One region of the Pseudomonas lurida genome, then DNA from elsewhere that is predicted to be linked to it. Evidence: predicted binding sites of a transcription regulator. Region 1 holds the regulator's gene; the other holds the start of a gene.
The links. The regulator FliA, encoded in region 1, starts transcription of late flagellar genes. The targets are predictions, from matches to a motif close to CTAAAGTTTNNNNNNNNNNNGCCGNTAA.
Positions count from the first base shown of each region.

Region 2: a site for FliA is predicted at 3,807-3,834, ahead of ATH90_RS14480 (methyl-accepting chemotaxis protein). Genes of this name have one in related genera too.

Region 1 covers NZ_PDJB01000001.1:4,491,316-4,497,699, forward strand. The annotation lists gene ATH90_RS20260 (chemotaxis protein CheA) at 1-2,015, opposite strand, end outside; gene ATH90_RS20265 (protein phosphatase CheZ) at 2,027-2,815, opposite strand; gene ATH90_RS20270 (chemotaxis response regulator CheY) at 2,834-3,208, opposite strand; gene fliA (RNA polymerase sigma factor FliA) at 3,377-4,117, opposite strand; gene fleN (flagellar synthesis regulator FleN) at 4,114-4,947, opposite strand; gene flhF (flagellar biosynthesis GTPase FlhF) at 5,053-6,369, opposite strand; gene flhA (flagellar biosynthesis protein FlhA) at 6,382-6,384, opposite strand, start outside.
Region 2 covers NZ_PDJB01000001.1:3,216,204-3,221,934, reverse strand. The annotation lists gene ATH90_RS14500 (alpha/beta fold hydrolase) at 1-173, opposite strand, end outside; gene ATH90_RS14495 (YqaA family protein) at 219-662, opposite strand; gene ATH90_RS14490 (DUF411 domain-containing protein) at 659-1,105, opposite strand; gene ATH90_RS14485 (SRPBCC family protein) at 1,215-1,673, opposite strand; gene ATH90_RS14480 (methyl-accepting chemotaxis protein) at 1,755-3,749, opposite strand; gene ATH90_RS14475 (aldo/keto reductase) at 3,884-4,879, opposite strand; gene ATH90_RS14470 (LysR family transcriptional regulator) at 4,998-5,731, shown strand, end outside.

The DNA.
Region 1 (6,384 bases):
GAGAGAATCACCACATGGCCTTCGCGCTGCTCTTCATGCTTGGCCGATGCCACCAGCCAGCGCTTGAGGTAGAACAGTGGCAACGCCTTGTCGCGCACGATCACGACTTCCTGGCCGTCCACCACGTTGGTGCGGGACAGGTCGAGGTGGAAGATCTCGTTGACGTTGACCAGCGGGAAGGCGAAGGCCTGGTTACCCAGCATCACCATCAAGGTCGGCATGATCGCCAGGGTCAACGGCACCTTGATGACGATCTTGGAGCCTTGGCCCTTGGTCGAGTAAATGTTGATCGAGCCGTTGAGCTGGCTGATCTTGGTCTTCACCACGTCCATGCCGACGCCACGGCCGGACACGTCGGAAATCTCGGTCTTGGTGGAGAAACCCGGGGCGAAGATCAGGTTGTAGCACTCGGTGTCGGTCAGGCGATCGGCGGCGTCCTTGTCCATCACGCCACGCTTGACGGCGATATTGCGCAGAATGGTCGGGTCCATGCCCTTGCCGTCATCGGTGATCGACAGCAGGATATGGTCGCCTTCTTGCTCGGCTGCCAGGATGACCTTGCCGTTGCGCGACTTGCCCGACGCCTCGCGTTCTTCCGGGGTTTCCACGCCGTGGTCGACGGCGTTGCGCACCAAGTGGACCAGCGGGTCGGCCAGGGCCTCGACAAGGTTTTTGTCGAGGTCGGTTTCTTCACCCACCAGCTCCAGGTTGATCTCTTTCTTCAGCTGACGCGCCAGGTCACGAACCAGGCGTGGGAAGCGGCCGAAGACTTTCTTGATCGGCTGCATCCGCGTTTTCATCACGGCGGTCTGCAGGTCGGCGGTCACCACGTCGAGGTTCGACACGGCCTTTTGCATGGCTTCATCGCCGCTGCTCAAGCCCAGGCGCACCAAGCGGTTACGCACCAGTACCAGTTCGCCGACCATATTCATGATGTCGTCCAGGCGCGCGGTATCAACGCGCACGGTGGTTTCGGCTTCACTGGCAGGTTTCTCGGCCACCGGCGCGGCGGCAGCACGCGCCGGCGCCGGGGCGGCGGCTGGAGTCGGTGCGGGTTTGGCCGCCGGAGCGGGTGCCGGCGCCGCGGCTTTGGCGGCAACCGGTGCAGCGGTCGCCACCGCAGCGGCCGGCGCCACTTCACTGAACTTGCCCTTGCCGTGCAATTCGTCCAGCAGGGATTCGAACTCCTGATCGGAGATCAAGCCATCGCCAGCAGGTGCGGCACTGGCGGCAGGCGCTGCGGCGGTGGCGGCGACTGCCGGCAAGGCGTCGGCCACAAAGGTGCCCTTGCCGTGCAGTTGGTCGAGCAACGCTTCGAATTCATCGTCGGTGATATCGGTGCTGGCACTGCCAGTGGCGGCAGGCGCCTCAGGCGCAGCGACCGGTGCCACGGCGTCAGCCGCGAACTGGCCTTTGCCATGCAACTGGTCAAGCAGGGACTCGAACTCGGCGTCGGTAATGTCTTCGCTGGTCGGTGCGGCAACAGGCGCAGCGGGTGCTTCAGCCTCGGCCTTCACCGCACTGAGCGAGTTGAGCAGTTGTTCGAACTCGCTGTCCGTCACATCCGCTTCGGGCTCTGCCACCGGTTCCGGCGCAGCTTCAGCCACCGGCGCAGCCGATAAGTCGGCAGGCTCTGCGTAGCGCGCCAGGGCGGCTAGCAGCTCCGGCGTGGCCGCAGTGATCGGGGCACGTTCGCGGACTTCGCCGAACATGCCGTTGACCGCGTCCAGTGCTTCGAGAATCACGTCCATCAACTCCGAGTCAACGTGCCGCTCACCCTTGCGCAGGATGTCGAACACGTTCTCGGCGATGTGGCAGCACTCCACCAGCTCATGGAGCTGGAGGAAGCCGGCGCCCCCTTTTACAGTGTGAAAACCGCGAAAAATTGCATTGAGCAGGTTCGCATCATCCGGGCGGCTTTCCAGCTCGACCAGTTGTTCGGACAGTTGCTCTAAAATTTCGCCGGCCTCTACAAGGAAATCCTGAAGGATTTCTTCATCGGCGCCGAAGCTCATGTGGGTGCTCCTTAGAAGCCTAAACTGGATAACAGGTCATCTACGTCATCCTGACCTGACACAACGTCTTCACGTTTATCGGCATGAATCTGCGGACCTTCACCCTTGGCGAGATGTTTTTGTGGATCTTTTTCCGAGAGGATCGCTTCGCGGTCATGTTCAATGCCGGCAAAACGGTCAACCTGGCCTGCCATAAGCACCAATTTGAGCAAGTTGCTTTCCACTTCGGTGACCAACTGGGTCACACGCTTGATCACCTGACCGGTGAGGTCCTGGTAATCCTGGGCGAGCAGAATGTCGTTGAGGTTGCTGGAAACCGTGCGGTTTTCCTGCTCACTGCGTGACAAGAACCCTTCGACCCGGCGCGCCAGCTCACGAAACTCTTCAGCCCCCACTTCACGGCGCATGAAACGGCCCCAGTCAACGCTGAGGGCCTGGGCTTCAGTGGCCATGCCATTGACCAGAGGCGTGGCGTTTTCCACCAGGTCCATGGTGCGGTTGGCCGCCGCCTCAGTCAGCCTGACCACGTAGGACAGGCGTTCGGTGGCATCCGTGATCTGGGAGATTTCTTCGGCCTGGGGCATGTGCGGGTCAATCTGGAAATTGACGATTGCACTGTGCAGCTCGCGCGTGAGCTTGCCCACTTCCTGGTACAGGCCGCGGTCACGGGTCTGGTTGAGCTCATGGATTAACTGCACCGCGTCGCCGAACTGGCCTCTTTCAAGGCTTTCGACCAATTGGTGAGCATGCTTTTTCAGGGTCGACTCGAAGTCTCCCTGTGACGTTTCTTTATGCTCCATAGCTCCCCCGCGATGGCATTAGCCGTGGATGCGTTCGAAGATTTTTTCGATCTTCTCTTTCAAGGCCAATGCAGTGAATGGCTTGACCACGTAACCGTTAACCCCGGCTTGGGCGGCTTCGATGATCTGCTCACGCTTGGCTTCGGCGGTTACCATCAGCACAGGCAGGCTGCGCAGCTTTTCGTCAGCGCGCACGTGGCGCAGCAAGTCGATACCGGTCATGCCCGGCATGTTCCAGTCTGTTACCAGAAAGTCGATGCTCCCGCTGTTGAGGATCGGAATCGCCGTAATGCCGTCATCCGCCTCGACCGTGTTAGTGAACCCAAGGTCACGCAACAGGTTTTTTATGATCCGCCGCATCGTTGAGAAGTCATCAACGATGAGGATTTTCATGTTCTTGTCCAATTCGACCTCCAAGCAGTCTTAAACGCGCCCAGCACCTGGACGCGCCATTTCAATCAACAGGCATTACACAAAAAGGACTGCCGGGGGCACCACGGGTCGAAACCGCGAAGGCTGGTCGCCCTCGCGGTATCGTCTGCAGTGTCCCCACACTGCCTGTCAGCGCGCTCGCCACTCTCCCAAACGCCCCCGCAAGCGGGCTGCGCACTGGCTGTGCAACTGGCTGACCCGCGACTCGCTGACGCCCAGGACCTCACCGATTTCCTTGAGGTTCAGCTCTTCGTCGTAGTACAGCGCCAACACCAGTCGCTCACGCTCCGGCAAATTGGCAATCGCATCCGCCAACGCCCCCTGGAAACGCTCATCTTCCAGGTCACGCGATGGCTCCATATGAGCACTCGCGCCGTCCTCGTGCAGCCCTTCGTGCTCGCCGTCCTGCAAGAGGTCGTCGAAACTGAACAGGCGGCTGCCCAAGGTATCGTTCAAAATCCCGTAGTAATCGTCGAGACTCAATTGGAGTTCGGCCGCAACTTCGTGATCTTTAGCGTCGCGACCGGTTTTTGCTTCAATTGCGCGAATTGCGTCACTGACCATGCGTGTATTGCGATGTACCGAACGCGGCGCCCAGTCACCTTTACGCACTTCATCGAGCATCGCGCCACGGATACGGATACCCGCATACGTTTCGAAACTCGCGCCCTTGCTCGCGTCGTATTTGGTCGACACTTCGAGCAGGCCGATCATGCCCGCCTGGATCAGGTCTTCGACCTGGACGCTGGCGGGCAGGCGTGCCAGCAAGTGATAGGCGATGCGCTTGACCAGGGGCGCATAGCGCTCGATCAATTCACCCTGGCTGTCACGTGCCGATTTCTTGTAAAGGTTGTAGCCGCTGGCTGTCATAGCACCGGTCCTGCGCTCGTCTGATGCACCAATCGCTCGACGAAAAACTCCAGATGCCCCCGAGGGTTGGCGGGCAACGGCCAGGTATCGACCTTCTGGGCAATAGCCTTGAACGCCAATGCGCATTTGGAACGAGGGAACGCTTCGTAGACTGCACGCTGCTTTTGCACAGCCTTGCGCACACACTCGTCGTAGGGAACTGCGCCGACGTATTGTAAGGCGACATCGAGGAACCGATCCGTGACCTTGGTCAACTTGGCGAACAGGTTGCGTCCTTCCTGCGGGCTCTGGGCCATGTTGGCCAGCACGCGGAAGCGGTTCATGCCGTAGTCACGGTTAAGCAGTTTGATCAGGGCGTAGGCGTCGGTGATCGAGGTGGGTTCATCACAGACCACCAACAAGACTTCCTGCGCGGCGCGCACGAAGCTGACCACGGACTCGCCGATCCCGGCGGCGGTGTCGATCACCAGCACGTCGAGGTTGTCACCGATATCACTGAATGCCTGGATCAGGCCGGCATGCTGCGCCGGGCTCAGGTGCACCATGCTCTGGGTGCCGGAAGCCGCTGGCACGATGCGTATGCCACCGGGGCCCTGCAGCAGCACATCGCGCAGCTCACAGCGGCCTTCGATCACATCGGCAAGGGTGTGTTTGGGCGTCAGCCCCAGCAGAACGTCGACGTTCGCCAGCCCCAGGTCAGCATCCAGCAGCATGACGCGACGGCCAAGCTCTGCCAGGGCCAGGGACAAATTCACTGACACGTTAGTTTTCCCGACGCCACCTTTGCCGCCGGTCACCGCGATCACCTGTACGGGATGCATGCTGCCCATTTTATTTCTTTACCTTGTCTTGCTTAGACGCAGGCTACATGGCTTGGCCGCGTGAATCGCTTGCAGACCATCGATGTAGATACATTTCACGGTGTTCATCCTGACTCAACCCACCCGCTTTGCCGGGCTGTGGTAAAGGTCGGCGAACATATCGGCCATCGCTTCCTCGCTAGGCTCGTCTTGCATTTGCACACTGACTGCACGGCTGACCAACTGATGACGGCGCGGCAGATGCAGATCATCCGGGATCCGCGGGCCGTCGGTCAGGTAGGCGACCGGTAATTCATGACTGATAGCCAGGCTCAGCACCTCGCCCAGGCTCGCGGTTTCATCGAGCTTGGTAAGGATGCAACCGGCCAGGCCACAACGCTTGTAACTATGATAAGCAGCGGTAAGAACCTGTTTCTGGCTGGTGGTTGCAAGCACCAGGTAATTCTTTGACCGGATGCCACGCCCAGCCAGGCTTTCCAGTTGCATGCGCAACGCCGGATCGCTGGCTTGCAGGCCCGCAGTATCGATCAGCACCACGCGCTTGCGCAGCAGTGGGTCGAGGGCGTTGGCCAGGGACTGGCCCGGGTCGACATGGGTCACCGACACATTGAGGATCCGGCCCAGGGTCTTGAGTTGCTCCTGGGCACCGATACGATAACTGTCCATGCTCACCAGCGCGATATTCTGCGCGCCGTACTTGAGCACGTAGCGGGCCGCCAGCTTGGCCAGGGTGGTGGTCTTGCCCATGCCGGCAGGGCCGACCATGGCGATCACACCGCCCTCTTCCAACGGTTCGATTTCCGGGGTGGCAATCATCCGCGCCAGGTGGGCCAGCAACATGCGCCAGGCCTGGCGCGGCTCTTCGATTTCAGTGGTCAGGGCCAACAGGTCGCGGGACAACGGGCCGGACAGGCCGATGCGTTGCAGGCGACGCCACAGGTTGGCCTGTTGCGGCTTGCTGCCTTGCAGTTGCGTCCAGGCCAGCGAGCCGAGCTGCACTTCCAGCAGTTCGCGCAGGCCATTGAGTTCAAAACGCATCGAGTCGAACACACGCGGGTCGACAGCCGGCGCCGGAGCAGGCGCAGCAGGGCGCGGCGGCTCCTTGAACGTAGGTTCGACCAGCGGCTCGGCCGCGGTCAGCGGCAAGCCGGCGAACAATTGGCGATTGGTGGTGGCATCGCTGTCGCCACGCATGCTCAGTTCAGCCTGGGCCGAGACAATCCGCGACGCAGTCTTGCGCAGCTCGTCTTCGAGCTCCATGTTCGGCACGCGTGGCGCCAAGGCCGAAGGCGTGTAATCCAGGGCAGCCGTCAGCTCGACACCGCCGGCAATACGACGGTTACCAATAATCGCGGCGTCGGCGCCCAACTCATCACGAACCAGTTTCATGGCCTGACGCATATCGGCGGCGAAAAAACGCTTAACTTGCATAACCCACTACCCTCA
Region 2 (5,731 bases), 1.3 Mb from region 1:
GGCACATCCATGTAGCCCATTTGCAGGGACTTGCCTTGGGACTGGAACTCGAAATGCTTGAGCGGGTAGGGGTAATCAAAGCCTTGCAGTTCGGGACCGTAGGAGGCGGCGAACACCGGGACGGCAGTGGCCGCAAGCAGGCCGGCGACACAAAAAGCGCGGATCAGAGGCATTGGCAGGGCTCCGGGAAGGGTGGCTCGGATGCTGTTGCGAGGGGATTAAGTGGGGATTAACACCCACTGCAAGGCCACGGCGGCGAGCACGCCATATCGCACGCTTTTGGCCAGGGTGACCAGAAGCAGGAATCGCCACATCGGCTCGCGCATCACCCCGGCCACCAGCGTCAGCGGGTCGCCAATGATCGGCACCCAACTGAGTAATAACGTCCAGTGCCCCCAGCGCTCGTAATGGTTGCGGGCTTTTTCCAACTGCTTGTCGTTAACCGGAAACCAGCGGCGCTGCTTGAAATGTTCCACCCAGCGCCCCAGCCACCAGTTCACCACCGAGCCCAACACATTACCCAGCGTGGCAATCCCCAGCAACAGCCACAGGTTGTAATTGCCACTGAGCAGCAGGCCGACCAGCACCGCTTCCGATTGCAGTGGCAGTAGGGTCGCAGCGCCAAACGCCGCGAAGAATAATCCCAGATAGCCTGTGATCATTGCGCCGGGTATTCAGCCACCACGACATCGTTGCCTTCACGGGTGAGGCCGATGACTTGATACGCTTCGCTGCGGCCTTGCACTTCCATGCCCGGCGAGCCCATGGGCATGCCCGGCGCAGCAACGCCCAACAGGTCGTCGCGCTTGCGCAGGGCCAGCACCTGTTCGGCCGGTACATGGCCTTCAACGAACTTGCCGTCGATTACGGCGGTGTGGCACGAGCCCAGGCGCGGAGCCACGCCCAGGCGTTGCTTGACGGCACTCATGTCGGTTTCGACGTGGTCGTTGACTTCGAAACCATTGTTTTCCAGGTGGCTGATCCACTTTTTGCAGCAGCCGCAATTGGCGTCGCGGTGCACATCGATGGGGATCAGCTCGGCGGCCTGGGCGAGGGTGGTGGTGAGCAAGGCTGACAGCAGGGCCAGCCGAAATGGGGTTTTCATGGGGGACTCGCGTGCAGGAGATGGCCATTGGGTGGCGGCGATCATGACGGCGTCATCGCCGGCAAGCCAGTGCCTACGGGTAGGCGGGCGTGCCGGTAATGTTTCAAAGTTATACGAAGGGCGGGTTTTCCAGCCGATGCTTGAGCTGGCCCAGGGCAACTGCCGAGAGTTCAATCATGCGTTCATGCAAGGTGGCGAGTTGCAGTTCGGTTTCATAGGTCAACACGCGCTTGAACAGCGTGCCGCCTTGATGAGGCAACAGGAAATAGTGAATGGAGCCATCGACGGCCAGGGAGGTGAACACGGTCTTGAACTCGCCGGGGCGTCGGGCGATCTGCACACGGTAACTCATGGGTACACGCACACCCAGCAAGTCGATGAACTCGGTGAAGCGTGCGCCGGCCGGGAGTGGACCGCTGGTGCCGGTGTCGGCGCTGAGTGACGTGGGGTGCCATTCGTGCCAGCGATCCGGTTGGGTCACGTAGTCGTAAACGGCTTCGATAGGGGCCTGGATAAAGCGTTCCTGACTGATCCGCTCCAAGCGGACCGACTGCTCGGCTGCGCGCATGGCACACCTCCTGTGTGGCGTCTTCGAACTGTCAGAATAGTCCGACTCCCGCGCTTTGCACGGGAGTACACAGGCCTTTGATCAGCGGACTTTAAAGCGCCCCATCAAGGCAATCACCCGGCCATTGGCATCCAGCAGGCTCTGGGTATTGGTTTCAGTGGCATGGCCGCTCTGCACCAGCTCTTCGACCATTTGTCGGATCTGCACCATGCTTCGGTTGATCTCTTCGGTCACTGCGCTTTGCTGTTCGGCGGCCGTCGCGATCTGGGTGCTGAGGTTGTTGATATGGCTGACAGAGCCGGCCATCTCATCCAGCCCGGTATTCACCCGCGCCGTGGCATCCGCCGCCGACTGGCAGCTGGCCTGGGTGTTTTCCATGGCCGCGACCGAAGAGCTGACACCCGCGGTCAGGCGCGTGAGCATGTCGTTGATCTGCGATGTGCTGGCCTGGGTGCGGGCCGCGAGCGCGCGGACTTCATCGGCGACCACCGCAAAACCACGGCCTTGCTCGCCGGCACGCGCGGCTTCGATCGCGGCATTGAGGGCAAGCAGGTTGGTCTGGCCGGCAATCGCGCCGATCACGCCGAGGGTTTCGGTGATGCGTGCGGCGTCCTGGCGCATGTTCTCCACACTGTGGGTGGCGCTGGACACTTCACCGATCAAGGCGCTGACGCTGTTGGAGGCCTCGCCCACGACCACGCGGGAACGGTCGGCATGTTCGTTCGCGCGCTGGGTAAATGCAGCGGTTTCGGCAGCGTTTTGCGCAACGGTGTCGGCCGTGGAACTCATTTCGGTGATCGCGGTGACCGTCTGATCGGTCTCCGAGGCATGCCGCACCAGAATCTGGTTGGTGTGCGCCGAGGTCCGCTGCAGTTGCTCAAGGCTCGATGACATGGCACCGGTGGCTTGGGTGACTTCGCCGATCATGTTCTGCAGGTAGACGATAAACCGGTTCACCGAGTGACCGATGGCACCCAGTTCGTCTTCGGCGCGGATGGTGATACGCCGAGTCAGGTCGGCGTCGCCAGCGGAGAGGGCGTCGATATTGGTTTTCAGCGATTTCATGCGCTGCACCAGCTGGCGGATCGCATACACCGCGAGCAACACCAGCAGCAACACCATGGGGATTTGCAGCAAGGCGAGGGTGCCGAGCACGTCATCGCGCTGGGCAGTGATCAGCGAAGTGGGCAGGGCGGTGGCGAGGAACCACGGCGTGCCACTGATAGGGCGCATATAGAAGGTGCTGGCCACGCCCTGGTTGTCGAACTCGCTGCGCTGCAGCGCCTGGTCGCGCTGGGCCAGCGCTTTGCTGACCTGGCTGGCGAACGCCGAGGTGCCGGTGAGTTCGCTGATGTTCTTCAACACCACCGGGCCGCTGATACGCGTGCTGTTGCTGATGATCTTGCCGTCACCTTCGACGATCAGCATTTGCCCGCCGATGTCTTTCTCTTTACTGGCGACCAGGTCATTGAAGAAGCCCAGCGTCACGTCGATGGTGGCGACGCCGTAGGGAACGCCGTCGCGCTGGATGGCCATGGCGCAGTTGGTGCGTGGCTCCTGGCTGGCGTCGTCCTTGTAGGCGGCGGCCCAGGCGCATTGACCCCGGGGTGAAGCCAGGCCGCCCTTGTACCAGCTCTGGTCGTAATAGTTGGGGGCGGGGTCGCTGTTCCAGAAGGTATTGACGGCCAGCTTGCCCGAGGCATCACGGTGCCAGAACGTGCTGTGCTTGTTGCGCCCCGGCGTCCGCTGGTTGGGCAACGGCCAGATCCCGCCCCCGAAGACTTTCAGTTCGCCATACTGGTCGACCAGGCCCGGCAGTACTTTGTCGATGGCATCGCTGTCGAGCAAGGGGATGGTCTGGGTGATGGTGCGTTGCTGGGACTGAACCTTGTTCAGTTCGCCTTGGATCTGTTCGGCGACTTCCGCGATGCGGTTGAGCACCACCTGTTCTTCGGTATGGCGCAACGTGGGCGCGACCAACTGGCCGATACCCACCACGGTCAACACAAATAACACCAGGACGAACAGCACCAGAAACAGGGTATAGCGGGCTTGGATAGAGCGCAGTGTGGGCATGGGGCCGTCCTTACGAAGCGTTTATTATCGACGCGGCTTTGTTAGAGCTTCGTAGGGCTATCGGCTTGGGAAGGCGGAGCTTTAGGTACGTCCGTACAAGAAAAAGGAGCGCCGGGTGAGGGCGCTCCCTTGGTTCAGATATTCAGCATCGCCATCACGGCCTCGGGGTAGCGCAAGCCGGCGGTCGCCTCGACCGGAAAGATTGCGTCCAGTGCCGCCAGTTCCGCCTGGCTCAGGCTGATCGACACCGCCGCCGCGTTTTCTTCCAGGTATCTGCGCTGCTTGGTGCCGGGAATCGGAATGATGAACTCACCCTGCGCCAATACCCAGGCCAGCGCGAGTTGCCCGGCGCTGACGCCTTTGTCAGCGGCGAGTGCTTGCACCTGCTTCACCAGTTCGAGGTTTTTGTCGAAGTTCTCGCCCTGGAAGCGCGGGCTGAACCGACGGTAATCATCGTCACCGAAGTCGTCCGGGCTTTTCAGTGCACCGGTCAGAAAGCCACGGCCCAGTGGGCTGTAGGGCACAAACGCGATGCCCAGGCGCTGGCAGGCAGCGAGACAGCCGTTGTGTTCCTGGTCGCGACTCCACAGGGAGTACTCGCTTTGCAGCGCGCTGATCGGGTGCACTTTGTGGGCGCGCTCCAGGGTCGCGGCAGAAGCTTCGCTCAGGCCCAGGTAACGCACCTTGCCCTGCTGCACCAGTTCGGCCATGGCGCCGACGGTTTCTTCAATGGCGACATTCGGGTCGATACGGTGCTGGTAGTACAGGTCGAGGGTCTCCACGCCGAGCCGGCGCAGGGTGCCGTCGATGGCCTTGCGGATGTAGTCGGGACGGCCGTTCACACCCCGCAGGGCGGGATTGGCCAAGTCGCGCACGATCCCGAATTTGCTGGCCAGGAACACCTGGTCACGTTTGCCGGCGATGGCTTTGCCGATCAGTTGCTCGTTGGTGTGCGGCCCATAAATATCGGCGGTGTCGAAGAAGTTGATGCCCAGCTCCAGCGCGCGGTGCAAGGTCGCGGTGGCCTCGCGCGTGTCGCTGCCAGGCGTGTAGAAATCGCTCATGCCCATGCAGCCGAGGCCGATGGCTGAGACGAGCGGGCCGTTTGTTCCGAGTGGACGGGTGTGCATGGGTTCAGCTCCTTGGATGGGAAGGGCTGCATTGTTGCGCTCGACAAAAACGAGATAAACCGGCTAAAAGCACTAACACTATTCAGATTATCTAAACAATCCGTTCAGGGAGCTGCCTTTGGACCGTTTCAATGCGATGCGCGTGTTTACACGGATCGTCGAGCTGGGTGGCTTCGCCAAGGCCGCCGACAGCCTGCAATTGCCACGCGCTTCGGTAACGGTGCTGATCAAGCAGCTGGAAGCGCACCTGGGTGTGCAACTGTTGCAGCGCACCACGCGGCAAGTCAGCCCGACCTTGGACGGCGCCGCGTACTACCAGCGTTGCGTGCAATTGCTGTCTGACCTGGAGGAAACCGAGGCGGTGTTTTCCGCGAGTCGCCAGAGCCCGCGTGGCACCTTGAGCATCGACATGCCCTCGGGGATCGGGCGGTTGATCGTGATTCCGGCCTTGCCGACCTTCACGGCCCGCTACCCGCAGATCGAGTTGGAGATTGGCCTTAACGACCGCCCGGTGGACCTGATTCGCGAAGGTATCGATTGCGTGCTGCGCGGTGGCGCGGCACTGGATGAGTCGTTGGTGGCGCGCCCGCTGGCGATGATGGATCAACTGACCCTGGCCAGTCCGGCCTACCTCGAACGCATGGGCGTACCCGCTTCCCTGGATGACCTCGCCCACCACCACATGGTCGAATACCGCTCCAGTGCCAGCGGCAAACGGTTTGGCCTGGAGTTTGAAGTTGACGGCGAGTTGCGCCCGGTCAACCTGGCCAAGCGGGTGGCCGCCACCAGTTCCGATGGTTACTTCGCGGCCTGCGAGGCCGGGTTCGGCCTGATCCAGGCGCCGCATTATCA